3 regions of the Nocardioides sp. Z43_10 genome follow, and region 1 is predicted to be linked to each of the others. Evidence: predicted binding sites of a transcription regulator. Region 1 holds the regulator's gene; each other region holds the start of a gene.
The links. Region 1 encodes LexA, which represses DNA repair genes until DNA is damaged. Its sites were predicted from a motif close to TCGAACANNTGTTCGA; they were not measured.

Region 1 (9,530 bases):
ACGCTCACCCTGCCCGGCCTGGCCGGCTTCGTGCTGGCCATCGGCATGGCGATCGACGCCAACGTGCTCGTCTTCGAGCGCGCCCGCGAGGAGTACGCCGCCAACCGGGCCGCCGGGATGCGCAAGGCGCTCAAGGTCGGCTTCGACAAGGCGTGGAGCGCGATCATCGACTCCAACGTCACCACGCTGCTCGCCGCCGGGCTGCTGTTCTTCCTGGCCTCGGGCCCGGTCAGGGGCTTCGGGGTGACGCTGTCCATCGGCGTCGTGGCCTCGATGGTCTCCGCGCTGATCATCGCCCGGGTGCTTACCGAGGTCGGCGTGAGCGTCCCCTTCGTCCGCAAGCGCCCGGCGATCACCGGGCTCGCCGACACCGGTCGCGCCCGCAAGTGGCTCGAGCGCAAGAACCCCGACCTGATGTCGCGCAGCAAGCTGTGGCTGGGCATCTCCGGCGCGGCGCTGGTGTTCGCCCTCGCCGGCATCGTCACCCAGGGGCTGAACCTCGGCGTGGAGTTCACCGGCGGGCGCACCATCGACTACTCGCTGAGCCAGGAGGTCTCGGTCGACGAGGCCCGCAGCGCCGTCGCCGACGCGGGCTTCCCCGAGGCGGTCGTCCAGGGCGCCGACACCGGCGACATCACCGTGCGCACCGGCAAGATCACCGACGCCGAGGCCGACTCGATCCAGGCGGCCCTCGCCGAGATCGGCGGCGAGGTCACCGTCGAGGACAGCCAGGAGATCGGGGCCAGCCTCGGCAACGAGCTGCGCGACAAGGCGCTGATCGCCTTCGGCATCGCCCTGCTGGCCCAGATGCTCTACCTGGCGATCCGGTTCAAGTGGACGATCGGTCTCTCCGCGGTGGCCGCGATGGCCCACGACGTGCTGATCGTGGTCGGCGTCTTCGCCTGGCTCGGCAAGCCCATCGACGGGGTCTTCCTGGCCGCCGCGATGACGATCATCGGCCTCTCGGTCAACGACACCGTGGTGGTCTTCGACCGCATCCGCGAGCGCTGGTACGCCTCGCGCGACGAGAAGTACGAGACCGTCGCCAACACCGCCTGCCTGGAGACCATGCCGCGCACGATCAACACCGGCCTCGGCACGATGTTCATCCTCGCCGCCCTGGCCGTGCTCGGCGGCGACTCGCTGCGCGACTTCTCCATCGCGCTGCTGCTGGGTCTGATCATCGGCACCTACTCGTCGGTGTTCACCGCGACGCCGCTGTCGATCATGCTGCAGCGCAAGTGGCCGATGTCGCGGGCCGCGAAGGTCAAGGTCGTGCGCGCCCCCGAGGACTCCGGAGCGGTCGTCTGAGCCGTCCGTCCCCAGCCCGCCGACGGCCGTGTCCGGCTGTCGGCGGGCGCGGTTAGGGTTCTTGGGTGCCCGCAGCGACCTCCCCGTCCGATCCGAGCCCGCACGCCCCCGAGCGGCCCGCGGCGTCGGCGGGCGCCCAGCGGGTCCGTGAGCTGCTCGCCTCGGCCGTCTCGGCCCTCGGCGGCAGCGAACGCACCGGCCAGATCCAGATGGCCGAGGCCGTCGCCGACGCGATGGAGCAGGGCCAGCACCTGCTCGTCCAGGCCGGCACCGGCACCGGCAAGTCGCTGGGCTACCTGGTGCCCAGCCTGCTGCACGAGAGCCGCGTGGTCGTCGCGACCGCCACCCTGGCCCTGCAGCACCAGCTCGTCGAGCGCGACCTGCCGCGGCTGATGGAGGCGGTCGGCGACCTCGTCGACGACACGTCGTACGCCGTGCTCAAGGGCCGCTCCAACTACGCCTGCCTGCACCGCATCCGCGAGGGCGTGCCCGACGACCAGGGGGCGCTGGTCGACCTCCCCGAGTCCTCCCAGGGCGCCGAGGTGCTCCGGCTGCGGGCCTGGGCCGAGGAGGAGGCGGAACGGGCCGGCACCGGCGAGCGCGACGCCGCGCCCCGGCACACCGAGCGGATCTGGCGCCAGGTCAGCGTCAGCGCCCGGGAGTGTCTCGGCGCCACCCGGTGCGCGTACGGCGCGGAGTGCTTCGCCGAGCGGGCCAAGGAGCGGGCGGCCAAGTCCCAGCTGATCATCACCAACCACTCGCTGCTCGCCATCGACGCCATCGAGGGCGTGCCGATGATCCCCGACTACGACGTCGTGGTCATCGACGAGGCCCACGAGCTGACCGCGCGGGTGACGCAGGCCGCCACCGACGAGATCACCGTCAGCGAGATCGAGCGGGCCTCGCGGCGCGCCCAGCGCCACGTGGACGGCGACCAGGCCGACGAGCTCGGCGACGCCGGCGAGGCCCTGGCCGACGCGCTGGCCGGCATCGACGCCGGGCGGATCCAGCGGATGCCCGAGGCGCTCTCCGACGCCCTCGTCCTGGTCCGCGACGCCGCCCGCGCCTGCATCTCGGCCTTCCCCAAGGACGGCGAGGGGGAGGCCGACGCCGGTAGGACCCAGGCCAAGGGGATGGTCCAGGAGCTGTTCACCCACGCCGAGCGGATGGCGGCCGACCTCGAGTCCGACGTGCTGTGGCTCTCCGAGGCCCGCGACCGGATCCCCGCCCGGCTCTGCGTGGCCCCGCTGCAGGTGTGGGGCCAGATGCGCGACAAGCTGCTGCGCGAGAAGACGGTGGTGTTCACCAGCGCCACCCTGATGCTGGGCGGCGACTTCAACTCGGTGGCCACCAGCGTCGGGCTCAAGCCCTCCGAGCGCGACACGGTGCTCGGCGAGCGGGCCGCGTCACCGCCCGAGGGGGTGCTCCCGTGGCGCGGGCTCGACGTCGGCTCGCCCTTCGACTACGGCCGCCAGGGCATCCTCTACGTCGCGCGCCACCTGCCGCCCCCGGGTCGCGACGGGCTGGGCGAGCGTCAGCTCGACGAGATCGTGGAGCTCATCGACGCCTCCGACGGGCGCGCGCTGGGGCTGTTCTCCTCGCGCCGCGCCGCCGAGGCGGCCGCGGAGGCGGTCCGGGCCCGGCTGCCACACCTGACCACGCTGGCCCAGGGCGACGCCCAGCTGCCGGAGCTGGCCAAGCAGTTCGTCGAGGACCCGCACACCTGCCTGTTCGGCACGCTCAGCCTGTGGCAGGGCCTCGACGTGCCCGGCGACACCTGTCAGCTGGTGCTGATCGACCGGATCCCGTTCCCGCGCCCCGACGACCCGCTGATGTCGGCGCGCCAGCAGGCGGTCGACAAGTCCGGCGGCAACGGCTTCATGCAGGTGGCCGCCACCCACGCCGCGCTGCTGCTGGCCCAGGGGGCCGGCCGGCTGATCCGGACCACCTCCGACAAGGGCGTCGTCGCGATCCTGGACCCACGGCTGGCCACGGCCCGCTACGGCGGCTTCCTCAAGGCGAGCCTGCCGGCGATGTGGCCGACCACCGACCCGGCCGTGGTCCGCAAGGCGCTCAAGCGCCTCTCCGAGAGCGAGTGAGCCCGGGCCTCAGATGAACGCCGAGGCCACCACGAACGCCACCAGCGAGATCACCAGGATCAGCGCCGTCAGCCGCGCCCAGGCCGGGGGACCGGACGGGCGGAGGTGGGTGGTCGGCAGGTCGGCCCCACGCAGCTCCGGAGGCAGGCTCGGGTCCTGTCCCGGCGACGCGGGCCTGCCCCGCTGGCGGCTGCGCAGGTAGTGGAGCATCGAGGCGACCCAGTCGTCGACCTGGGCCATGTCGTAGGACGCCTCCTGGCGGCGCACCGTGAAGCGGACGTCGAGGAGGTCGTCGGTCGACACGGCCGGTGGCGACTGCGCGATCGCGGCCTGCACCCGGGCGATGAACGCGTCGACCTCCGCGGGGTCGTAGCCCTCGCGGAACCTGCGAGCGGTGAAGCGGGGCGCGAGATCCATGTGCAGACGCTAGCGCGCCGTGCGGTGCCCTCGTCGGGCGCTCCAGCGATCCCCGACCCAGAAGCCGATCAGCACCACCAGCCAGCCGACGACCACGTCGAGGACCCAGTGGTTGCCGGTGCCCACGATGACGACCGCGGTGACCAGCGCGTAGGCCCAGCCCAACGACCTGATCCACACTCCGCGGACCTCACGGTGCACCGCGAGCGCCACCCAGAGCGCCCAGCCGGCGTGCAGCGACGGGAAGGCGGCCAGCTGGTTGGTGAGGTCGCCGAACCCCTTGGGTGCCGAGGCCTCGCCACCCCACCAGCCGTCGGCGGCGTGCAGGTGCAGGACGTCGACGTAGCCGTCCACCAGCCGCGGGGGAGCGGTGGGGAGCAGCAGGTACATCGCCAGGCCCAGGACGGTGGCGACGAGCAGCGCCGTACGCGCCGGGACGTAGGCGGCGCGGCCCCGTAAGTAGAGCCAGACCAGGGCGACGAGCGTGACGACGTAGTGGGTGGTGGCGTACCAGTAGGAGGCGGCCAGGCCCACCCAGGAGACCGCGACGAACCACTGGTTGAGGCCGGCCTCGACGTCGAGGCCGACCAGGCTCTCCAGGTGCAGCAGCTGGACCGCGCGCTCTCGCGCCGGCTCGAAGGAGTCGTCGGCCACCAGGCGACTGGCGCTGTAGGCGACGTAGAGGCTGGCCAGCACCGCGAGCTCGAGGAGCCCGCGCCGCAGACGCGGCCGGGTCGCGAGGGTGGAGCGCCCTGCCGTCCGGTGGGCGGCGGCGGTCGGGGGCTGTCTCGCGATCGTCACTTCCCCATTCTCCCGCGAGCTCGTCGGATCCGCATCAGGAATGACCCTGAGCGGGCCCGTGCCCGATCCGAGGGTCACATGCGGCGCAGGACCGCCGTGACCTTACCGAGGATCGTCGCATGGGTCCCGTCAATAGGGTCGTACGCCGTGTTGTGCGGGAGCAGCCACACCTGGCCGTCCTTGCGCTGGAACGTCTTCACCGTGGCCTCGCCGTCGATCATCGCCGCCACGATCTCCCCGTTGTTGGCGGTCGGCTGCTGGCGGATCACGACGTAGTCCCCGTTGCAGATGGCCGCGTCGATCATCGAGTCACCGGCCACCTCGAGCAGGAACAGCGTGCCGTCGCCGACGAGCTGCTTGGGCAGCGGGAACACGTCCTCGACGCGCTCCTCGGCCAGGATCGGCCCGCCGGCGGCGATCCGGCCGACCATCGGCACGTTGATCGCCGCGGGCATCGCGTCGCCGATGCCGGTCGGGTCGAAGTCCTCCTCGGCGACCGGGTCCGGCGCCGACATGGAACGGCGTGCGGCCATCACCTCGGGCAGGAAGACCTCGATGGCCCGGGGGCGGTTGGGGTCGCGCTTGAGGAAGCCCTTCTCCTCGAGCACCTTCAGCTGGTGCGCCACCGACGAGGAGCTGGTCAGCCCGACCTTCTCGCCGATCTCGCGCATGCTCGGCGGGTAGCCGCGCATCTCGATGGAGTCGCGGATGACGTTGAGGACCCGCTGCTGGCGCGGGGTCAGGCCGGTGGCGTCGGGGGGCCCGTCCGGCAGCACCGCGACCTTGGCGCCGCCCTTGCCGGCGCCCTTGGCGCGCGCCTTGGCGGGAGTGGACGCGCTGGTGCGGCCCCCGTCGTCCGAGCCCGTTCCTCTGGCCATCTGTGTGCCTCTCTGCTTCGGGGCGGTGTGAGCGCCGGCCGCGCCGTCGCGTCCGCCGATGCTCCCTACCGTAGACCGCCGACACCGGCAGGTTCAAACATCTGTTCGAAGGGGCGTGTCGCCCTCGCCAGGCCGGTGAACTCGAACGCATGTTCGGCGTTTCTCTTGCCCTATTCGAACACATGCTCTAAGTTCGCTCGTATGTTCGATCGAACGCCTGATCGAACGGATGCCTTTCAAGCGACATGCCCGATCAGGTGACTCGGAGACGCTTCCTCACGCGGCCGGCGACAGCGGCTCGCACCGGGACTGTCGGTGGTCGCTTGTAGACACAGACCGACACGGCAGCACTGCCGGGCAACCGCCCGGCCCTGACGCCGCCTTCCCCTGGAGGTCCCCATGAGCAGCACCGCAGTCCACCCGGCCGCACCGTCGTTGGCCGCACAGTCACTGGCCGCACAGCCCGTTGCCCGCCCCGTCTCGCGTCCCGCCCGCCCCGTGGCCGGGCCGGTGCGGCTGACCCGTCGCGGGAGGGCGGTGATCCTGGGCGGCGCCGTCTCGCTGCTGCTGGCGGTAGGGGTGGTGCTCGGTGACGGCTCCGTCGCCACGCAGAGCGCCGGGCAGGCACCGGACACCCGGATCGTCGCGGTCGGGCCCGGTGACACGCTGTGGGGGATCGCCAGCGAGATCGCCTCGCCGGGGGATACCCGCGAGGTGGTCGACGAGATCCAGCGGCTCAACGCCCTCGACTCGGCCGCGGTGATGTCCGGTCAGCGGTTGCGCGTGCCCGTGCGCGACTGAGCGATCAGCGCGCTGCCCGTCGGCCCCCGGTGGGGCGCGGCGCCTCGTCGGGGCGTCGCGTGACGCCGAGCTCGCGCAGGGCGTGGCTGCCGAGCAGCAGGGCGGCGAAGAGACAGGCGATGGCGCCGAGGCAGGCCAGTGCCAGGAAGCCCCAGGCGGCGGAGTCGCCGGCCCGTGCCGTGCTGCCGAAGTCGATGGCAGCGCTGACGAGGTAGCCCCACGCCACCACCGTCACCGTGATCCCCAGTGCCAGCGCCATGAGCAGGCCGCGCCGCCTGCGCGGCGCGGCCATCGCACGACGGGCCCCTGCTCGCTTGCCGCCACTGCCCGTGCTCACGCTCACGATTCTCCTCTGAGTTCCGCTGGCAAGGGTAAGGCTCCTCCCTGTGGGCCCAGCGGTCAGCCGTCCGGGGAGGTCCGATGGCTACTGCGTGACGAGGTTGTAGCTGACCAGCTCGGTGCCGTTGCCGTCGATCGACTCGATGATCGCGGTGTCGGGGCCCTTGACCAGGACGTGCGCCGAGCTGCCCGGCGTGGTGTTGTCCTGCCAGCCCTTCTCCACGAACCGCGCCACCGCCTCGCCGGCGGCGTCGGCGCCCTCGCTGTCGGGGGCGACGAGGATGCTGAAGCTGGTTCCGTCGTCGGCCTTCTCCGAGTTCGTCGAGACCAGCTCGCCCTCGATCAGCGGCGCGTCCTGCTCCGGGTAGCCCTCCGGCAGTGCGTCCGGGTCCGGCACCTCTCCGGTGCCGCTGGGGGACTCCAGGCTCGAGGGCTCCTGCTCGGAGTCTCCCTCGGAGCTGCAGGCGGCCAGGCTCAGGCCGGGGATCAGCAGCAGGGACAGGGCCAGGGCTCCGGTGCGCGACGTACGACGACTCATAGGGTCACCTTCGGGTTAGGGATCGGTGTCGGGAGTCAGTCAAGCAGGTCGCCGCGCCGGGGCCGGAGTCTCTGGCCCGCGGGGCACGCAACCCCGCTGACCTGCGCTTTCGCGCCTGGTGATTCGCGGCCCGGAGACTGGTCCGGACGACACGCCGGGCCCGCTTGCCTTAACTCCGGCCCGGGCGTACGGTTCCACTACATCTAGTAGTTACACCGTTGTGCTTATCCACATCTAGTTCACAGTCGGCTAGGGGATGGTCCACAGGTAACCGCTTGTTGTCCACAGAAGAAGCCGATTTCTCCACAGCCATGACCACACCCTCCGGGTGCCTCGTGGCATGCCCACGAGAGGAGCACCCGCGATGCACTGTCCCTACTGCCGGAACACCGACACCAAGGTGCTCGACTCCCGGGTCGCAGATGACGGCGGCTCGATCCGCCGTCGCCGTACCTGCTCGGCATGCAAGAAGCGGTTCACGACCGTGGAGCAGATGCAGCTGACCGTGCTCAAGCGGTCGGGTGCCACCGAGCCGTTCACCCGGGAGAAGGCGATCTCCGGTGTCCGCAAGGCCTGCAAGGGCCGGCCGGTCACCGCGGACCAGCTCGACTGTCTGGGACAGACGGTGGAGGACACCCTGCGCAGCGACGGCTGGGCCGAGGTGCCCGCACACGAGGTCGGCCTGGCCATCCTCGGGCCCCTGCGCGAGCTGGACGAGGTCGCCTATCTCCGCTTCGCGAGCGTCTACCGGGCCTTCGAGTCCGCCGACGACTTCGTCGCCGAGATCGAGCGGCTGCGCACGGAGCGGGAGCCGCTCAGCGACGCCACTGTCGGTGGCGTGCGCGATCCTCAGCCCACGGGCTGACCACAGACCGCCCGGCACGTAGTGGGGAAGCTGCGTGCCGGGCGCACCACTCAGTACCACCCCTCGCGGGGACCACCAGGCCCGCGAGGACGACGAAGAAGTCACCAGGAACAAGGAGAGCCCCATGACGGAGACTGTCAGCGGATCCAGGCGCAAGGCCGGAGCAGCATTGAAGATCGAGCGAGTCTTCAGCACCAAGGGCGTGCACCCCTACGACGAGATCACCTGGGAGCGGCGCGACGTCGTCCAGACCAACTGGAAGACCGGCGCGGCCGTCTTCGAGCAGCGCGGGGTCGAGTTCCCCGACTTCTGGAGCGTCAACGCCTCCACGATCGTCACCACCAAGTACTTCCGCGGCGCCGTCGGCACCGACGCCCGCGAGACCAGCCTCAAGCAGCTCGTCGACCGGGTGGTGAAGACCTACACCAAGGCCGGCCTCGAGCACGGCTACTTCGCCTCCGCCGCGGACGCCGAGATCTTCGAGCACGAGCTGACCTGGCTGCTCGTGCACCAGTACTTCTCCTTCAACTCTCCTGTCTGGTTCAACGTCGGCACCCCCTCCCCGCAGCAGGTCAGCGCGTGCTTCATCCTCTCGGTCGACGACTCGATGGACTCGATCCTGAACTGGTACAAGGAAGAGGGCTTCATCTTCAAGGGCGGCTCCGGCGCCGGCCTCAACCTCTCCCGGATCCGCTCCTCCAAGGAGCTGCTCTCCTCGGGCGGTACGGCGAGCGGCCCGGTCTCCTTCATGCGCGGCGCCGACGCCTCCGCCGGCACCATCAAGTCCGGTGGCGCGACCCGCCGCGCGGCCAAGATGGTCGTGCTCGACGTGGACCACCCCGACATCGTGGAGTTCGTCGAGACCAAGGCGCGCGAGGAGGACAAGATCCGCGCGCTGCGCGACGCCGGGTTCGACATGGACCTCGGTGGCAAGGACATCACCTCGGTGCAGTACCAGAACGCCAACAACTCGGTGCGGGTCAGCGACGAGTTCATGCGCGCGGTCGAGGAGGGCACCGAGTTCGGCCTGCGCTCGCGTGGCACCGGCGAGGTCATCGAGACCGTCGACGCCCGCGAGCTGTTCTCGAAGATCTCGACGGCCGCCTGGGAGTGCGCCGACCCGGGTCTGCAGTACGACGACACGATCAACGACTGGCACACCAACCCCGAGACGGGCCGGATCACCGCGTCCAACCCGTGCTCGGAGTACATGTCGCTGGACAACTCCTCGTGCAACCTCGCCTCGCTGAACCTGCTGAAGTTCCTCAAGGACGACGACACCTTCGACGGTGAGCTGTTCGGCAAGGCGGTCGAGCTGATCATCACCGCGATGGACATCTCGATCTGCTTCGCGGACTTCCCGACCGAGTCGATCGGCGCCACCACCCGCGACTACCGCCAGCTCGGCATCGGCTACGCCAACCTCGGCGCGCTGCTGATGGCGATGGGGCTGGGCTACGACTCCGACGGCGGGCGCGCGA
Region 2 (9,530 bases), on a different contig from region 1:
GCGACGATGCCGCTCATGCCCCTCCCGGGTCCTCCGCACGCGTCCGCCGGGTGCGGACGAGATGCCTGGAGGACGGTAGGCGCTCGCGGTGGCGACCTCGCATTCGGGGGTGTCGGCGGTCCAGCCGGGTGCGCCGCAGGTCACCTGCTGGGGCGCCGCCTCGCCCGGGCTCGGGCCAGTCTCCGCCAGATCCAGGCCGACGGGATCACCTCGTCGGCGAGGACGTACGCCGCGGAGGTCTCCTGGGTGAGCGTCGCCTCCAGGGCGTGGCGCGCCGAGGGGCGCCCTGCGACCAGGAGCCTGTCCCCCGGCCGGAGGAGCTCGTCGTCCTCAGGCGCCGGGGTCACCACCTCGTCACGCAGCAGGGCGAGCGGGACGGCGGCCAAGGGGCTCTCCCGATCGTTCGGGGAGCGCAGCAGGTCACCGAGACGCACCTGGCCTGCCTCCAGCCAGGGCATCACGGCGGGGGCGTCACGCTCGCCGATCTCGACGCGCCAGATGTTCGGTGTCCAGGGTCCGCACCGCTGGACCAGCCGGTCGACGACCTGCGCGGCCCACGCGTCACCGAGGTGCGGGACTTGGGGCAGGAAGCGCATCAGGGAGGGGTTGGCGAGGCGGGCGAGGACCTCGTGGGCGACCACCTCGGCGCGGACCATCGCGTGGTCGATGCCGAGCGCCTCGAACAGGGCGGCGTTGCCGGGCTCGTTGTGCCGGGCGACGAGGACCAGGTCGGGATTGGCGAGCCGTGCCACCTCCAGCAGCCACAGGTTCGTCATGTCGTTGTGGGTGGCGGCGACGAAGGCGACGGCGCTGGACAGGTCGGCCTCGTCGAGGGCGGCCTGCGGGAAGCGGTCGGCGCCACCCTGGACGCGCTCGCCCTCGACGACCGTCACCTCGATGTGCTCCTGGCGCAGGTCCGCGGTGATGTCGCGGCCGAAGTCGTCGAAGCCGCAGACCACCCAGCGCCCACGCGGCAGGGGCGGTCGGCGCTGTGGGAGCGGGGTGCCGGGCGCGCTGGTCAGCCACATCATCAGCTGGTGGGCCGCCGGGGAGCGGTACAGGATCCGCAGGTGGTTGCCGAAGCGCTCGAGCGGGTTGACCACCTCGGTGTCCCCGAAGGCGCGCATCCGGTCCTCGGTCTCGTGCGAGCTGGCCTGGGCGATCACCGGCAGGGTGGGCCGGATCAGCGACGTGGTCATCGCGACGTCGAGGTTGACGTCGTCGTGCTCGCTCAGGGCGAGGACGGCTTCGCAGTCGGCGCTGCCCAGCCCGGCGAGGATGAGGTTGTCGGTGTTGCGGGCGTCGCCGACCAGGACCGGGACGTCGGCCCGGTAGGCGTCCAGCTCGATGGACGCCGCCCGCTCGTCGTCGCGATCGATGATCACGAAGCGGCGGCCCATGTCGTCCAGCGAGCGGGCGATGCGCCGGCCGATCTCGCCGTACCCGATCAGCAGGAGGTACGGCGCGCCGATGTGGCGCACCTTGCGCTCGAAGAGCCGGCGGGCCACGGCGCGGCGGAAGGCACGGTCCTGCACCAGCGAGAGCATCGAGCCGATCGCGTAGGCCCAGCCGATCACCGACATGAAGATCGAGCCGGTGACCCACATCCGCTGGGCGGGCGAGAACGGGTAGGGCAGCTCGCCGAACCCGATCGTGGTGGCGGTGTAGCTCATGAAGTAGAAGGCGTCGAAGAGGCTGAGCCGGTGCGGCTGGCCGGCCGCGTCGGTGCCCGGGATCAGGGACAGTCCCAGCACGCTCAGCGCGAAGAGCGCGATGAGCAGGATCAGCGGCGCGCGCATCCGCCGCAGGACGAGGAAGATGCCGGCGGTGGCCTGCTCCTGGGCACCCTCGGGGAGCTCGACGGCGACGGCCTCCACGTGCTCGCGCCGGGTGCGGCCGCCGACGATCCCGGCCAGGCTGCTCGGTAGCCGGTTCCCCATGGGCTCGGCCCCGTCAGCGACGCTGGAACGAGACGGTCTCGACGACGAGCAGGACCACCGAGACCACGTTGGCGAAGAGCGCGCCGGCGGACAGCGAGACCACCGCCGAGGTCATCTCGACGGTCATGCCGGCCTCGGTCACGTGGCTGGCGTAGGACCAGACCACGGCAGCCGCGATGAGCTGCAGGCTGGCCACCAGGCTGGTCGCCAGGTGCACGGCGCCGATCTGGGTGCGGTCACCGAACTTGAGCACCGTGGCGATCAGGTTCACCACCACAGCGGCGAACAGCTCGTAGACGTTGTGCACCGCCGGGTCACCGATGTCGCCGAGGGTGAACCCGAAGTTGAGGGTCGCCGCGAGCAGCACGAAGAAGCCGAAGACGACATTCTCCAGGTTCATGGCACCCTCCCAGCGCGCGGACTCGGGCATCGTAGCCTCACCTACCCCGCCGAACGCGGAAGTCGGGAGGCCGCCGCGCCCGCCGGTGTGGCGCGGACGTGCCACTGACCCCGCCGGGTGGTGCCTGGGCGGGGTGCGGGGCGGGGCACCTACTGGTCGGGTGGAGGCAGGTCCGGCTTGGGCGGGGTGGCGTGCGGATTCGCGCGTCGGCGGTCTCGGGAGACGTCGAGGGTGCCGGTGTGGTCGCGCAGGTACTGGTAGCCCTGGGGGCTGGTCCACAGGTAGCTGCCCTTGTCGAGGGCGGTGTAGCTCCAGGGGCTGTGGGTCTTGTGGCGGTGATGTCGCCGGCAGAGTGGGGCGAGGTTGCATGAGCAGGTGGTGCCGCCGGTGGCGTGGTCTTGGATGTGGTCGCAGTCGGCGCGATGCTGCTCGGGCGTGAGGCGTCGGGCTGGTCGGGTGCACCAGGGGAAGACGCAGGTGTGGTCGATGAGGGTCAGGCGTTCGACGAGGCGGTCGGGGGTCTCGTAGGCGTTGACGTGGACGTGGTCCTCGAGATCGATGACCGGCTTCACGATCACCTGGGTGTCGGGGGTGGCGCACCAGTCGCGGATCTGGTCGACCGAGACGAAGGAGGCGGTGTTCTCCACGCGCGCCAGGTGTACGTCGGTGTCGTCGAGGCCCCGGGCGCGCAGCGCGTCGTGGGAGAGGTGGACGTAGAGCACCACCTGACGCGGTCGCCGGGCCTTATCGGTGTCGCCCTGCGCAGCAGTGTGCGGTTGATCGGAAGCACACGGTGCGTCGGATCCACCGCACTGACCTGCGGCTGCCTCGCCGGCGCCCAGGTCGAGGGCAAGCTGGCGCCGTGCCAGCTCCCCCGCGGCCTTCGCCCGCCGCACGCCCAACGGGTCCACCGACCCCAACGCCTGCTGCTGCGCCGCACCCGCAGCCACCGCAGCGTCGAGGTCCAACGCGTCGGCGAGGTCGAGCTCCCCGCGCACCGTCATGGTGCCGTCGTAGGAGACCTGATCGGTGTCGATGTCGAAACACCGCCCGTCCGCAGCCGCGCGGCGCCGCTGCTCGGCCTCCTCTGGCTGGAACCGCACCCGCGCCTCCTCGACCAACCGGTCCAGGGCGGCGACACCGATCTTGTGCGCCACCGCGGCGACGTGGGTGTCCACGAACCCCGCACCCGCCGGGACCAGGCTCAGCGTCGCGTCCGCGATGCGTCGTGCTTTCCACGCCACGAGGTCCCCAGTCACCACCCGCGCCCAGACCTTCGGCAGCCGGTGGCGCAGCTCGAGAGCCTGACCCACATACCGGCGCCCGGCGTCGGTAGACATGCCGATCGCGAGGGCGAACTCGGTGACCGCGAACTCCGCGACCAGAGGCGCCCCGGGTCCCGCGACCGGGATCCCATGGTCGCCGTACGGCCCGTGGATCACCGCCGCCGCCTCCAACGACTCCACCGAGTGCATCGCCGCCCAGTCCACCGCCAACTGCAGCTGACGAGCCTCGGCCGCATCCGCCGTACCCCGCGAGACCCGCGCGGCAGCCAGCACCGCACGAGCGGTGTCGGGGGTGGCGGTCCGGGTCATGGATCCACTCAAGCAGGCAGCACCGACACTCCTGCCCCCAGAAACCGCCCCGACACGCGGACTGTGGAGAACTCATCCGAAAGCGTTCTCGAAGACGCCCGCTCGCGCTCGCTCCTCAACCACCGAGACGGCTCTCACCCACCGCCGATCGAGGTGAGGGAACCCCACGAGCCACTGATGCGTCCCAGGGAAGTGATGCGTCTCCTCGCGCTGCCCTGCGTGGTCGCTGCGCTCGCCCTGACCGGCGGTTGTGGCGCCGCCCCCGGAACAGCGCAGCCCCACACGGAAGCCACGCCTCCGGCGACGGAGCCCGCCCCTAGGAGGGTGACGGTGAGCGTCAACCACTGCTTCGTCGTCCCTGTCTCGTTCGACGGCGAACAGTGGAACGTGCCGTTCGAGAAGCAGTTCGGCTGGGGAGGCCTGCAGCCCCGGCATTGGCAGGGCACCGGGCTCATGGTGCGCGTGGCCGAGGACCAGGCACGCTACCGCGACGACGGCGGTGCAGTCCGCGTGTTCAAGCCGGTCGACGATCCCGCTGTGCGCCCCGTGGAGACCGCTCCATGTGCCTGAACGCCCGGGTCTCAGCCCGTGCGCCCGAACCGGCCCGCGGCCCCTGACTGGGTCGTTCGTCGGGCCACCCTAGGCAGGCCCGCGTTCACCGGTTCTTCCGCGTACCCGCGCGAGCAGTAGCCAGCACGACGACCTCGCGCTACTAGGAGTCTGCGGGCCCGTAACCAGTTGCCCAGGCGCAGGTTCTTCGCTTCCTGGGCAGTGTCGCGCATGAAGCGATGGTGCTCGAACCCACCCTCGATCGCCGCGCCACTGTCCACGTGACGCAGGAACTCCTACAGCGACATGCTCATCACACCGCCTCGACGGTGGCGGTGACCGCGCCGTCAAGCGCCGCGATGCGCTCAGCGGCATCACCGTCGAGCCTGCCCAGAACCACGATGCCGGGGAAGTACGACTGGTCGCCGTAGTAGAGGACGAGGTGGTTCCCGGGTGCGTAGTAGCCCACGTCGCCAACGTCGGGGTCCATGCCCTCGGGCTGGCCGTCGAGGGAGAGCGGCTCAGGAAGCGGCCCGGTCTTCTCCACCCCGCCGTGGTCGACCATGTCGACGGTCACCGGCACCTGCGCGAAAAGGTCCTGGGAGGCGGCGCTGTCGTCCAGCGTCGCCGTGAAGCGCTGATCGCCGATCGTGATCCTCAGCTGCACGAGGTCCTCCCCGTCGGGCTGGTCATCGCCGGGTCCGCCGTTATGGCACCGATCATGGCAGCAAGCAGCAATTGGTGGCGGTTGCGCCTACTCGTCCTTCAGGGCCCGGTGTGGAGGGGAGGACGCACAGACGCTGTGCTTCATCCCGATCGGGTACCGCGCTCGCGACGTACCGTCCCCTGCGCCGGAGACGTGCCGCTCACCTCGTCACACGCGAGCCTGGTCCGCCAGCACCGCAGCCGCCATCTCCTTCGCCCGCGGGTACTGCGCCTTCCCGGCGGCCGAGCGCGGGATCTTGTCCACGACGGCGAGCACCCGCGGCAGCTTGTAGCCCGACAGCGACGCGCGCAGGAAGCTGCGCAGCTCCTCCAGCTCGACGGTGTGGCCCTCGCGGGGCTGGACCACCGCCGCCACCGCCTGCCCGTACTTCTCGTCCGGGACCCCGACCACGAGCACGTCGTACACGCCGGGGTGTGCCATCAGCGCGGTCTCGACCTCCTCGGGGTAGACCTTCTCGCCGCCGGTGTTGACGCAGTTGGAGCCCCGCCCGAGCAGCACCACCTTGTTGTCGGGCTCGATCCGCGCGAAGTCTCCCGGCACCGAGCAGCGCTCCCCGTCGATCTCGATGAACGTCTGGGCCGACTTCACGGGGTCCTTGTAGTAGCCGACCGGGACGTGGCCCATCCGCCCGAGGCGACCGACCTTGCCTACGTTGGTGGCGGGATCCAGCACCCGGTTGGCCTCGTCGAGCACGACGGTCGAGGGCCCGAGCGAGACCAGCGGGCCGTCGCTGCGGATGTTGCCCACCTCCTGCAGCCCGGTCCCTTGGAAGCCGGTCTCCGAGGCCCCGACGGAGTCGGTGAAGAAGCTGTTCGGGAAGGCGGCCATCCAGCGCTCCTTGACCGAGCGGCTGAAGATGGCGGCCGAGCTGGAGATCGCGATCAGGTCGGGGCAGTCGTAGTCGCCGGCCTCGTAGGTCTCGATCAACGGGCGCGCCATCGCGTCCCCGGTCATGAAGATCAGCTGGACGCCCTCGCGCTCGATGACCTGCCAGGTCCGCACCGGGTCGAACTTCGGCTCGAGGATCGTCAGGTGGCCGGCGAACAGGTGCATCAGCAGCCCCGCCTGCGCTCCACCGTGCATCAGCGGGCTCAGCGGGAAGGTGACCATCCGCCCGTCCTGCTTGGCCTGCTCGGACTGGTCGTACTCCCCCAGCGCCTGGCCGGTCATGAAGTCGATGCCGCCGCCGAGCACCCGCCAGAAGTCCTCGTGGCGCCACATCACGCCCTTGGGGAACCCGGTCGTGCCTCCGGTGTAGATGATGTGGATGTCGTCGGGGCTGCGCTCGTCGAAGTCCCGTTCGGGGCTCTGCCCGGCCAGCGCGTCCTCCCACAGCACTCCGCCGTACGACGAGAAGTCCGCGGTGCTGTCGGGCTCCATCACGTCCGGCATGACCACCAGGGTCTGCAGCTTCTGGTGCTTGGGGGCGCACCGCTCCACCAGCGGCGCATACGAACGCTCGTGGACGAGCGCGACCAGGTCGGCGTTGTCGAAGAGGTAGTCGAGCTCGCCCTCGACGTAGCGATAGTTCACGTTGACGTTGACCGCGCGGATCTTCGTCACCGCCATGACCGCGACCACGTGCTCGATGCTGTTCTTGGCGTAGACGCCAACGTGGTCGCCGGGGCCGACGCCCCGGGAGGCGAGGAAGTGCGCGAGCCGGTTGGCGTCGGCCTCCAGCTCGGCAAGGGTCACCATCCGGTCCCCCACCTTCACGGCGGGCTTGTCCGGGGCGGCATCGACGGCGTGTTCGAAGAGGTCAGCGATGTTGAGGGCCACGCCGGGCACACTAGAACACGTTCTCGTTTGGCGCCAGGGTCGCGGCACGACCGTGCAGACGCCGCCCCTGCGGCAGGCTCAGCCGAGGTCGAACTCCACCGGGTTGATCCCGACGGCGAAGCACGCGTCGCGCACGGCCAGCTTCTCGTTCTCGTCGAAGTTCCCGTCGGCGCCGCCGATGATGATGCCGATCTGGATGACCGCCCGCGCCTGGTCCTCCTTCTTCTTCAGCTTCCCGATCACCTGGAGGACCTCGAGCTTCCCGAAGTCGTAGTCGTTGTTGAGCTTGTCGCAGAAGCCCTCGAAGTCGGTGCGCAGGTCGGCGGCGGGGAAGACCTTGAGGACGTCGTTGCTCGAGATGAGTCCGACGACCTTGGCCCGCTCCCCGGCGTCGACGTTCCCGTCGGCCGCCGCGATCAGGGCGCACATGCCCATCGCGGCCTTCGCGAAGTCCTTGTTCTTGAACTGGCCGACCTTGAGCTGGAGCTGGTCGTTCATGTCGTTGCTGCGCTGCTTGAGCTGGTCCCAGAAAGCCATGGGTGCGTGGTTCCTCTGCGGTGGGCGACTGCGGCCGCGAGCGCGACCCAGGAGTTGCTGCCTCGACCCTACGGGGGTCTGCCCCACCAGCGTCGAAGATGACGAAACCCGCTCGGCGGGCACGATCACGCGGACAGCGGCTGCCGCCGCTCAGGCGCCGCACCGACGGCAGGGCCGCGGCGAGCAGCGAGCCGCCGGCCATCACCGCCACGCAGACCCACAGCCAGGCGGTCAAGCCGGTGACGGCGCTGATCGGGCCGGTGAGCACCAGCCCGAGCGGACGGGCCAGGAACGACCCGACGAGGTCGAAGGAGTAGACCCGGGCGAGCTTGTCTGGGGCGATGTTCTGCTGGATGGACAGGTCCCAGTTGATCGAGAAGAACTCCAGGCCGGCACCGTGCAGGAACGCGCCCAGCAGGAGCAGGGTGAGGGTGTCGCCGAGCGCGATGGCCGCCGGGAAGCACGCCGTCAGCGCCAGTACGACGGTGCCGACGAACAGCCCGCGGCGCGGCCGGAACCACAGCGAGACCAGACCGCCGGCCATGAACCCAGCCATCAGCGTGGCCAGCGCCCAGCCCCAGGCGGCCTCGTCCCAGGCGTCGCGCACGGCGATGGGCCCCAGCACGCCCTGCACCCCGCCGTAGAAGAGGTGGTAGAGGGTCGCCTGCAGGATCAGCGTCCACAGCCAGGTGTGCCGGAGGACCTCGCAGGCGCCCTCCCCCAGCTCGCCCAGCAGCGACGTCGACCCGTCTCCGGCCGGCAGCGGCGCCACCCGGAGCCGGTGGAAGCAGTACGCCGCCACCGCGAACGACGCGGCGTCCACGAGGATCGGCCAGCCCGGACCGGCCAGCGCGACGAGGATGCCGGCGCCGGCGAACCCGCCGATCATCGCCAGGTTCTGCAGCAGCCGTCGTAGCGTCACGGCCGTCGCCAGGAGCTCGTCGGGCACGGTCTGACGGGTCAGGGCCGACGATGCCGGACCGCTCAGCGCGGACAGTGCGCCGTTGAGCATGCCGACCAGGCCCAGCAGCAGGATGCTCGACCAGCCCCCGATCAGGCTCACGGCCATGAACCCGTGCGTGAGCGCGGCCCCGAGCGCCGAGCCCTGCATCAGCACCGCCCGCGGCAGCCGGTCCCCGAGCACGCCGCCGAACAGCGTGGTGAGCACGTTGGTCAGCGCGTAGGCAGCCCCGACGAGCCCGAGCTCGGTCGCCGAGCCTCCGAGGTCGAGCACGGCGAAGGCGAGCGCCACCGGTGTGATGGCGTTGCCCAGGGCGCTGGTCGTGGTGCCGGTGACCAGCCACCGGTAGTCCGGGTGGGCGAGGGGCGACGCGGGCGAGACGAGCGACACGGGCCGATCCTGGGGTCGACCCGCCTCAGCGGAACGCCGACTCGCCCGTCAGCGCCTGGCCGATGACGAGCTGGTGCACCTCGCTGGTGCCCTCGTAGGTCAGCACGGACTCGAGGTTGTTGGCGTGGCGCATCAGCGGGTACTCCAGCGTGATCCCGGCGGCGCCGAGGATCGTGCGGCACTCGCGCGCGATGGCGAGCGCCTCGCGCACATTGTTCAGCTTGCCGAGGCTGACCTGCTCGGGACGCAGCGTGCCGGCGTCCTTGAGCCGGCCGAGGTGCAGCGCGAGCAGCATCCCCTTGCCGAGCTCGAGGGCCATGTCGGCGAGCTTGGCCTGGGTGAGCTGGAAGCCGCTCAGGCTCCGGTCGAAGATCTCGCGCTGAGCGGCGTAGGCCAGCGCCGTCTCCAGGCAGTCGCGGGCGGCGCCGAGCGAGCCGAAGACGATCCCGAACCGGGCCTCGTTCAGGCACGACAGCGGCCCCGACAGCCCCCGGGCGCCGGGCAGCCGGGCGGTGTCGGGCAGCCGCACCCGGTCGAGCACGAGCTCGCTGGTGACCGAGGCGCGCAGGGACATCTTCCGCTTGATCTCCACGGCGCCGAAGCCCGGCGTACCGGTGGGCACCACGAAGCCGCGCACCCCCTCCTCGGTCTG
Region 3 (9,530 bases), on a different contig from region 1:
GGATGCGCTGGTGGGGTCTCTACACCCAGCGCGCCGAGGGCTTCGACGGCGGCAAGACCGCCACCGTGGACCCGGCCGAGCTCGACGCCGAGTTCTTCATGATGCGGGTCCGCTCCGACGGCAAGATCCTCGGCCCCGAGCAGCTGCGCGCGCTCGGCGAGGTCTCCACCACCTACGCCCGCGACACCGCCGACGTCACCGACCGGCAGAACATCCAGTACCACTGGATCCGCATCGAGGACGTGCCCGCGGTCTGGGAGCGCCTGGAGTCCGTCGGCCTCGACACCCAGGAGGCCTGCGGCGACTCCCCGCGTCCCTTCCTGGGCTCCCCGCTGGCGGGGATCGCCCGCGACGAGATCATCGACGGCAGCCCCGCGCTGGCCGAGATCAAGCGCCGCTTCATCGGCAACCCGGCCTTCTCCAACCTGCCGCGCAAGTTCAAGACCGCCGTCACCGGCCACCCCAGCCACGACGTGGCCCCCGAGGTCAACGACGTCTCCTTCGTCGGCACGGTCCACCCCGAGCACGGCCCCGGCTTCGACCTGTGGGTCGGCGGCGGCCTGTCCACCAACCCGATGCTCGCGCAGCGCCTGGGCGTGTGGATCCCGCTCGAGGAGGTGGCCGACGCCTGGGAGGGCGTGGCCTCGATCTTCCGCGACTACGGCTACCGCCGGCTGCGCTCGCGCGCCCGCCTGAAGTTCCTGGTCGCCGACTGGGGCGTGGAGAGGTTCCGCGAGGTCCTCGAGACCGAGTACCTGCACCGCACGCTCGTCGACTGCCCCTCCCCCGCCATCCCCGAGCGCCAGGGCGACCACATCGGCATCCACGAGCAGAAGGACGGCAAGTTCTACCTCGGTGTCGCCCCGATCGCCGGGCGGATCAGCGGTGGCACGCTCACCGCCCTGGCCGAGCTGGTGGAGCGGTACGGCGCGCTCGGCGCCCGGCTCACGGCGTACCAGAAGCTGGTCGTGCTCGGCGTCGACGCCGAGTCGGTGCCCGCGCTCAGCGCCGAGCTCGAGCAGATCGGCCTGACCGCGACGCCGTCGAACTGGCGGCGCAACACGATGGCCTGCACCGGCCTGGAGTTCTGCAAGCTGGCGATCGTCGACACCAAGGAGCGCGCCCGCGCCCTGGTCGCCGAGCTCGAGCAGCGCTTCCCCGAGCTGGACACCCCCATCTCGGTCAACGTCAACGGCTGCCCCAACGCCTGCGCGCGCACCCAGGTCGCCGACATCGGGCTCAAGGGCCAGCTGGTGCTGGACGCCGACGGCCGCCAGGTCGAGGGCTTCCAGGTGCACCTGGGCGGCGCGCTCGGGCTGAACGCCAACTTCGGGCGCAAGCTGCGCGCGCACAAGGTCACCAGCGCCCAGCTCGACGACTACATCACCAACGTGGTGACGGCCTACCTCGCCGACCGCGAGCCGGGCGAGTCCTTCGCCCGCTGGGCCGCGCGCGCCGACGAGGCACACCTGCGCGGCGAGAAGACCCTGGAGGTGGTCTGAGATGAGCGCACGCGCCGTCCCCTTCCACTGCCCCTTCTGCGGCGACGAGGACCTGCGCCCGCACGAGGCGATCTCCGAGACCGGCGAGGTCTCCTCCCCGCACGGCACCTGGGAGTGCCGATCGTGCATGCGCGCCTTCTCGCTGAAGATGATCGGGCTGCTGCGCCCCGACTCCGCCCGCGAGGGCTCGTCGTGAGCGCCGCGAGCACCACCGCGGCGCGCAACCGCCGCGGCACGCACACCGAGGGACGCAGCTCCGAGGAGCTGCGCGAGCTGGTCTCCCACGTCGGCGCCGAGCTCGAGCTCGCTCCGGCCGAGGACATCATCGAGTGGGCGGTGGCCACCTTCGGCGACCGGTTCTGCGTGACGTCGTCGATGGGCGACGCCGTCCTGGCCCACCTCGCCGCGAAGGTCGCCCCCGGCCTGGACGTGGTCTTCCTCGACACCGGCTACCACTTCGTGGAGACGATCGGCACCCGCGACGCCGTGGAGGCCACCCTCCCGGTCAACCTGGTCACGATCCAGCCCCGGCTCAGCGTGGCCGAGCAGGACGCGACGTACGGGCGCGAGCTCTACAAGAGCGACCCCGACCTGTGCTGCAAGCTGCGCAAGGTGCAGCCGCTGGCGGAGTCGCTGGCCGGCTACGACGCCTGGGCCACCGGGATGCGGCGCGCGGAGACCCACAACCGCGTGCTGGCGCCGGTGATCGGGTGGGACGCCAAGAAGGGCAAGGTCAAGGTCTCCCCGCTGGCGCGCTGGAGCGATGCCCAGGTGGAGAGCTACATCGCCGAGCACGGGGTCCTGGTCAACCCACTGGCCTACGACGGCTACCCCTCCATCGGCTGCTGGCCGTGCACCCGCCGGGTCGCCCCCGGCGAGGACCCGCGCAGCGGACGCTGGGCGGGCACCAACAAGACCGAGTGCGGGATCCACACATGACGCACACGAGGCACTGCGCACCACTGATCCCCGAAGGGAGACTGCTCTGATGGCCGCACCCGCACTGGTGGCCCTGGCACACGGGAGCCGCGACCCCCGTTCCGCCGCCACGATCACCGCACTGGTCCACGAGGTCCGCGCGATGCGCCCGGACCTGCGCATCGAGCCGGCGTTCCTCGAGCTCTCGCGCCCGTCCTTCGCGACGGTCGTGGATCGGCTGGTCAAGGCCGGCTTCGACGAGATCGTGGTGGTGCCGCTGCTGCTCAACGACGCCTACCACGCCAAGGTCGACGTACCGGCCGCGATCGCGGAGGCGACGGCGCGCCACGAGGGGCTGAAGATCCGCGCCACCGGCATCCTGGGGCTGGAGAAGTCCTTCCTCGAGGTGCTCGACCAGCGGCTGCGCGCCGCGCTCAGCGAGGCCCGGGTCCGCGAGCTCGACGCGCTCGTGCTGGCCGCCGCCGGCTCCAGCGACCCGCTGGCCAACCAGGCCGTCGCCCGGCTGGCCCGGGTCTGGGGCGCGCACCACAAGCTCCCGGTGACGGCGGCCTTCGCCTCGGCGGCTCCGCCCGCCACCGGCGAGGCGGTGCGGACCTTCCGCGCCCAGGGCCGGCGCCACATCGCGGTCGCCTCGCTGTTCCTCGCCCCCGGCTTCCTGCCGGACCGGGCCGCGGAGCTGGCGCTCGAGGCGGGCGCGGTCGCGGTCTCCGCACCGCTGGGCGCCCACCCGGAGCTGGCGCGCACCATCCTGGCCCGCTACGCGGTGGGCGCCGTCGAGCTCGTCCCCGTCTGAGCCACCTCCCCGGTCGTGTGCCCGAGGACGCGCCCAGGCGCGTCGTGGGGGCACACGACCCGGGGATCAGCGGACCAGGCAGCCCACCAGGCGGTCGAGCTCGGCGGCGGGGTCGTCGGTGAGGCCGCTGTGCACCGGCCCCGGCTGCAGCACCGTGCTCTTGGGCGCCTTCAGGAAGCCGAAGCGGGTGCCTATCGGTCGGGTCGCGGCCGCGCCGCCGCGCGCGTCGCCGGCGCACACCCCCGCCACGAAGTCGAGGGCGGAGCGGACGTGGGCGAGGTCCAGGCCCGGGTGCAGCGCGCGCAGCCGCTCGGGGTCGAGGTGCGTGCCGACGGCCAGCACCTCGTCGGCCTGGCAGTAGAGCACGACGCCGACGTTGACGAACTCCTCACGGTCGGCGCGCGGCACGCAGCGCAGGACCACGTACTGGTACGCCCGCCTGCTCATCGGGCCCCTCCCCTGCCGCTGCCGCCGTCGGTACCCGTGCCGGTGCCGGTGCCGGTGGGCAGCCAGTCGCGGACGGCGAGGCGAGCGGTCAGGAACGCCACGTACGCCGCGCGCACGGCCTCCGGCGACTCGGCACCCGGCACCGGCTCCAGCCACTCGTCGGGCACCTCGGCGAGCACCTCGGCGAACAGCTCCTCGTCGAGCAGCTGCGAGACCTCGGCGTCCACCTTCGCCAGCGCGGGCACGTAGGCCCCCAGCACGTGGTCGGAGACGTCCCAGGGCTGCCGGGCGAACCGGGCCGGATCGGTGATCCCACCCGACCAGGCGTGATGGAAGTACAGCGCCGCGCCGTGGTCGATCACCCACAGGTCGCCGTGCCACATCAGCAGGTTGGGGTTGCGCCAGCTGCGGTCGACGTTGGCGCAGAAGGCATCGAGCCACAGCACCTTCGCCGCGACCGCGTCGCCGGCGGGGAGGTCGCCGTCGAAGCCGAACGCGCCGGGCAGGAAGTCCACCCCCAGGTTCAGCCCCAGGCTCGCGTTGATCAGGTCTTGGACCTCCTCATCGGCCTCGTAGCGGGCGATGTCCGCGTCGAGCTGGAGCGCCACCAGCCGGGGGGTGCGCAGCCCGATACGGCGCGCGAGACCGGCCACGACCACCTCCGCGACGAGCACCCTCAGGCCCTGGCCGGCGCCGCGGAACTTGCACACGTAGGTGCCGAGGTCGTCGGCCTCCACGATGCCGGGCAGACTGCCGCCCTCACGCAGCGGCGTCACGTAGCGGATCACCGAGACGGTGTCGATCACGCCGGCCTCTCCTCTGCCTCGAGCTGCGCAGCCCGCATCTCAGAAGCCCTTGCGAACGACCGGCTGGGAGGACCAGGGGAAGTCGATCCATCGGTCGGTGCGCCGCCAGACGTAGTCGGGCTTCACGATCGAGCGGGTCTTCTCGTAGATCACCGCCATCCGGACGTCGGCGACGTGATCCGCGCAGTAGGCGCGGACCAGCTCGAGGGTCTTGCCGGTGTCCGCGACGTCGTCGGCGATCAGCACCCGCGCCCCCGAGAGGTCCACGGCCTGCGGGGTCGGCGGCAGCATCACCGGCATCTCCAGACGCTGGTCGATGCCGGTGTAGAACTCCACGTTGACCGCGGAGAGGTTCTTGACCCCCAGCGCGTAACCGAGCGCCATCCCCAGGCCCAGGCCGCCGCGCGCGATGGACAGCACCAGGTCGGGCTCGTAGTCATCGTCGACGATCGTCTGCGCCAGGTCCCGGGCCGCCACCCCGAACATCTCGTAGGTCAGGACCTCGCGCTCGTCGCTCATGGGCACATCATGGACCACCGGCGGTGTCGTCGCGCGGGCAGCCGGGCGCGGCTGCCTCACCCCTCCAGGTCCGGCACGTCGAGATCGGCGCGCAGCTCCTCACGGATCACCGAGAAGGCGAGCCCGGCCGGATAGCCCTTGCGCGCGAGCATCCCGGCGAGGCGACGGGTCGCCTTCTCCGGCTCCAGCCCGGCCACCGAGCGCAGCTTCTTGCGCACCAGCGCCCGCGCGGCGGCCTCCTCGTCGGCGGGGTCGATCTCGTCGAGGGCCTCACGGGCCAGGTCGTCGTCGATGCCCTTGCGCCGCAGCTCCTGGGCGAGCGCGCGGCGCGCCAGGCCCTTGCCCGGCTGCCTGCTCTCGACCCAGGCGCGAGCGAAGGCACGATCGTCGACCAGCCCGACCTCCTCGAAGCGGTCCAGCAGCCGCTGGCCCACCTCGGGCGGCACGTTCTTCTTCGCCAGCTTGTCGGTGAGCTCCTGACGCGAGCGCGCCTGGCCGGTGAGCTGGTCGAGCAGGATCTTGCGCGCCACCGCCTCCTGGTCGGCCTCCGGACCGCGCGCCACCGGGTCCTCGGGGGGAGGCAGGTCCGCCTGGGGAGCGACCGAGCGGATCCAGGCGGCCACCCCGGCCGCCACGTCACCGCGCCACGGGTCCTCCGCGTCGGTCACGGCCGCCTCGGAGTCGTCGTGGCGCGGTCCGCGCTCAGAAGCTCTCGACACCGGTCGGGTCGGCAGGCACGTCGACGTGCGGGCCGACGCCCAGCTTCTCGAGGATCTTCTTCTCGAGCTCGTTGGCCAGGTCGGGGTTGTCCCTGAGGAACTTGCGGGCGTTCTCCTTGCCCTGTCCCAGCTGGTCGCCCTCGTAGGTGTACCAGGCACCCGCCTTGCGGACCAGGCCGGCCTCGACGCCCACGTCGATCAGGCCACCCTCGCGGCTGATGCCCTTGCCGTACATGATGTCGAACTCGGCCTGCTTGAACGGCGGGGCCACCTTGTTCTTGACGACCTTGATCCGGGTCCGGTTGCCGACCATCTCGGTGCCGTCCTTGAGCGTCTCGATGCGACGCACGTCGAGACGGACCGAGGCGTAGAACTTGAGCGCCTTGCCACCGGTGGTGGTCTCCGGGGAGCCGAACATCACGCCGATCTTCTCGCGCAGCTGGTTGATGAAGATCATCGTGGTGCCCGAGCTGTTGAGGGCACCGGTCATCTTGCGCAGCGCCTGGCTCATCAGCCGGGCCTGCAGCCCCACGTGGCTGTCGCCCATCTCGCCCTCGATCTCCGCGCGCGGCACCAGCGCGGCCACCGAGTCCACGACGATGAGGTCGAGCGCGCCGGAGCGGATCAGCATGTCGGCGATCTCCAGGGCCTGCTCGCCGGAGTCGGGCTGCGAGACCAGCAGCGCGTCGGTGTCGACGCCCAGCGCCTTCGCGTACTCCGGGTCGAGCGCGTGCTCGGCGTCGATGAAGGCGACGATGCCCCCGGCCGCCTGAGCGTTGGCCACCGCGTGCAGCGCGACCGTGGTCTTACCGGAGGACTCCGGACCGTAGATCTCCACCACCCGCCCGCGCGGCAGGCCTCCGATGCCCAGCGCGACGTCCAGCGCGATCGCACCGGAGGGGATCACGCCCAGCGCGGCACGAGTCTCCTCGCCCAGGCGCATGATCGAGCCCTTGCCGAACTGCTTCTCGATGCCCGCGAGCGCGGCATCCAAGGACTTGTTGCGGTCTCCAGCGGCCATGTCATTCCATCCAATCTCCGGGCCCCGTAGAGCCCGCCGTGTGGTGTAGCGAGTCGTGTTCGTCTGTGGGAAGGACGCTAGACAAGACCACCGACAGTGCCGGAATCCTCCCGGAACCTGGGGACAACGAACGCCCCTGCGTCACCTGTGCATCCAGGGTAGCCCGAACAGGTGTTCGACCGAGAATCTCGCCCCCGCGTGTCGCTCGTTGATTTTCCATTGTGCGCAATTGAATCGCCGGATACGTTGGGGAGCGGGTCGGTCCCGGCCCACCACCTCACGGACAGGACCCCCATGGACGCGCTCTACACCGCCGAGGCCCTCGCCACCGGAGCCGGCCGCAACGGCCGCGGCAGCACCCCCGACGGCCGCCTGGACCTCGACCTCGCCGTACCCCAGGAGATGGGCGGCAGCGGCGAGGGGACGAACCCCGAGCAGCTCTTCGCGGTCGGGTACGCGGCGTGCTTCCACTCCGCACTGCAGATGGTGGCCCGCGCCGCCGAGGCCGATGTCACCGACTCCGCCGTGGGCGCCCGCGTCAGCATCGGCGCCGCCGAGGGCGGGGGCTTCCAGCTCGCCGTGACCCTGGAGGTCACCCTGCCCCACCTGTCCCTGGAGGAGGCGGAGAAGCTGGCCGAGCAGGCGCACCAGGTGTGCCCCTACTCCAACGCCACGCGCGGCAACATCGAGGTGACGCTGAGCGTCAACGACGAGGACTGAGCCGCATCCGGGCGCCGCAGGCCCTAACGCAGCGTCTCGGGGAGCTGCTGGTCGCGCCACACCGCCGCCCAGACCTCCTTCGCCGGTACGCCGGCGTCGAGCGCCTGGGTGACGGTGCGATTGCCCAGCTCGCCGATCACGTGATGTTCGGCGAACGTGGGGGCGTGCACGCCGAGGCCCTCCTCGAGGCGGCCCCAGAACTCGGTGAACCTCATCGCGGATCCCTGGGCAGGACAGGGGCCAGGTAGGCGGGGTCGGGGGTGAGCACACGAGCATTCTTCCAGCCACTGCCACATACGCCGCCCGGTGCTGGGAGGATGGCGGCTATGGCCGAGTTCTCGACCCGCTCCGCGACCGAATCCGATCTCGCCGCTATCTCGGCGATCTACACGCACGCGGTGGAGCACTCCACCACCACGTTCGACCTCGAGCCACCCGACATGGACCACTGGCGCGCGCGCCTGGACGGCCAGCACCCCGGTGACCACCTGCTCGTCGCGGTGAGCGACGCGGACACCGTCGTGGGCTATGCCTACTCGTGGTCGTTCCGGCCGCGACCTGCCTACTCCCTGACCCGTGAGACGTCGATCTACCTCGACCGCTCGGTGCGCGGCCAGGGCGTCGGGCGGCTGCTCTACCCCGCACTGCTGCAGACGATGGCGGTCTCGGGGGTGCACACCGCCATCGCCGCGGTCGCGCTGCCGAACCCGGCCAGCGAGCGGCTGCACCAGTCCGTGGGCTTCGAGAAGCTCGGGGTGATGCGGGAGGTGGGTCGCAAGTTCGACCAGTGGATCGACATGGCCTGGTACCAGAAGATGCTGATCAACCTGCCCTGAGGCTCGCTCAGGTCAGCAGGAGGCCGTCCAGGCGCCGCCGGACCACCCACAGCCCGGCCACCCCCATCGCCAGCAGGTAGAGCACCGAGACCAGGGACGCGCTCGTCACCGCCCCGGTGGTCAGCTCGCGGCACAGCACCACGCCCCGGTACAGCGGCGTGCACTCCACCACCCAGCGCAGCGCGCCGTCGAAGGCGGTGATCGGGAAGAACGTGGCCGAGAACAGGAACAGCGGCAGCTGCACCAGCGTCACCTTGTCGAAGTCCTGCCAGCTGGTGAACCACGTGGTCACGGCCATGAAGACAGCCGAGAACGCGAAGCCCAGCAGCACCGCCGCCGGCAGCGCCAGCACCGCCCACCAGGTGTGCACCAGTCCCATCGCCACCATCACCACCAGGAACATCGCGGAGTAGCTCGCCCCGCGGATCAGCCCCCACGCGATCTCGCCGCGAGCGATGTCGGAGGTGGACAGCGGGGTGGCCAGCATCTGGTCGTACAGCTTGGCGTACTTGAGCTTGAAGAAGACGTTGAAGGTGCTGTCCATCATCGCGCCGTTCATCGCCGAGGCCGCCAGCATCCCGGGCGCCACGAACTCGGCGTACCCGATCACCTCGCCGTTGAACTCGAAGGTGTCGATCAGCTGGCCCACCCCGATGCCGATCGAGAGCAGGTAGAAGAACGGCTCCAGGAAGCCGGTCAGGAACAGCTTCCATGCCTGCCGGTAGACCACGTAGTTGCGCAGCACCAGCAGACGGGTGGCCCGCCAGGGGCTCAACGGCGCCGGCACGGGCCCGGGCGAGAACGCCAGCATCAGCTCACCAGCCTGCTGCTCAGCCCGGTCACCGAGAGCCGCCAGCCGAGCGCCGTCAGCGCGCCCAGCACCAGCACGTGGACCGCCGCCAGCGGCCAGTCCACCTGGTCCAGGGTGAGCATCCGGGAGAGGTTGACCCCGTGCCACAGCGGGGTGAGCCGGGCGAGCCACTCCAGCACGGCGCCGAGGTTGGAGATCGGGAAGAACGCCCCCGAGAACAGGAACAGCGGGAACACCCCGAGCCGGTAGATCAGCCCGTAGCCCTCCTCCGAGCGCATCCGCACGCTCAGCGCGTAGACCAGCGTCGAGAAGGTCATCCCGACCAGCACCTGCGCGCCGAGCGCCAGCACCGCTCCCCACCAGGTCGCGAACACCCCGAACGGCGCCAGCACGAGCAGGTAGACCGCGCAGGTGGTC

Region 2: AC6EI4_RS11505 (HNH endonuclease signature motif containing protein) is a predicted target of LexA. The motif match lies at 4,012-4,027, and genes of this name have one in related genera.
Region 3: recA (recombinase RecA) is a predicted target of LexA. The motif match lies at 6,910-6,925, and genes of this name have one in related genera.

Annotation. Positions count from the first base shown of each region.
Region 1 covers NZ_JCBAJY010000003.1:366,002-375,531, reverse strand. The annotation lists gene secD (protein translocase subunit SecD) at 1-1,311, shown strand, start outside; gene AC6EI4_RS07990 (ATP-dependent DNA helicase) at 1,377-3,410, shown strand; gene AC6EI4_RS07985 (DivIVA domain-containing protein) at 3,420-3,827, opposite strand; gene AC6EI4_RS07980 (phosphatase PAP2 family protein) at 3,837-4,628, opposite strand; gene lexA (transcriptional repressor LexA) at 4,703-5,506, opposite strand; gene AC6EI4_RS07970 (LysM peptidoglycan-binding domain-containing protein) at 5,906-6,307, shown strand; gene AC6EI4_RS07965 (hypothetical protein) at 6,312-6,644, opposite strand; gene AC6EI4_RS07960 (hypothetical protein) at 6,732-7,184, opposite strand; gene nrdR (transcriptional regulator NrdR) at 7,549-8,049, shown strand; gene AC6EI4_RS07950 (vitamin B12-dependent ribonucleotide reductase) at 8,174-9,530, shown strand, end outside.
Region 2 covers NZ_JCBAJY010000005.1:249,359-258,888, forward strand. The annotation lists gene AC6EI4_RS11490 (DUF3375 domain-containing protein) at 1-17, opposite strand, end outside; gene AC6EI4_RS11495 (NAD-binding protein) at 141-1,940, opposite strand; gene AC6EI4_RS11500 (DUF6394 family protein) at 1,954-2,340, opposite strand; gene AC6EI4_RS11505 (HNH endonuclease signature motif containing protein) at 2,490-3,935, opposite strand; gene AC6EI4_RS11510 (hypothetical protein) at 4,266-4,505, shown strand; gene AC6EI4_RS11515 (cyclophilin-like fold protein) at 4,798-5,151, opposite strand; gene AC6EI4_RS11520 (acyl-CoA synthetase) at 5,359-6,990, opposite strand; gene AC6EI4_RS11525 (tellurite resistance TerB family protein) at 7,069-7,527, opposite strand; gene AC6EI4_RS11530 (hypothetical protein) at 7,626-7,844, shown strand; partial or broken gene AC6EI4_RS11535 (MFS transporter) at 8,051-8,878, opposite strand; gene AC6EI4_RS11540 (acyl-CoA dehydrogenase family protein) at 8,904-9,530, opposite strand, start outside.
Region 3 covers NZ_JCBAJY010000008.1:201,623-211,152, reverse strand. The annotation lists gene AC6EI4_RS15885 (nitrite/sulfite reductase) at 1-1,502, shown strand, start outside; gene AC6EI4_RS15880 (hypothetical protein) at 1,504-1,698, shown strand; gene AC6EI4_RS15875 (phosphoadenylyl-sulfate reductase) at 1,695-2,441, shown strand; gene AC6EI4_RS15870 (sirohydrochlorin chelatase) at 2,491-3,234, shown strand; gene AC6EI4_RS15865 (DUF3037 domain-containing protein) at 3,301-3,681, opposite strand; gene AC6EI4_RS15860 (HipA family kinase) at 3,678-4,487, opposite strand; gene AC6EI4_RS15855 (phosphoribosyltransferase) at 4,527-5,006, opposite strand; gene AC6EI4_RS15850 (regulatory protein RecX) at 5,063-5,725, opposite strand; gene recA (recombinase RecA) at 5,709-6,746, opposite strand; gene AC6EI4_RS15840 (organic hydroperoxide resistance protein) at 7,041-7,466, shown strand; gene AC6EI4_RS15835 (DUF3046 domain-containing protein) at 7,490-7,681, opposite strand; gene AC6EI4_RS15830 (GNAT family N-acetyltransferase) at 7,793-8,302, shown strand; gene AC6EI4_RS15825 (ABC transporter permease) at 8,310-9,113, opposite strand; gene AC6EI4_RS15820 (ABC transporter permease) at 9,113-9,530, opposite strand, start outside.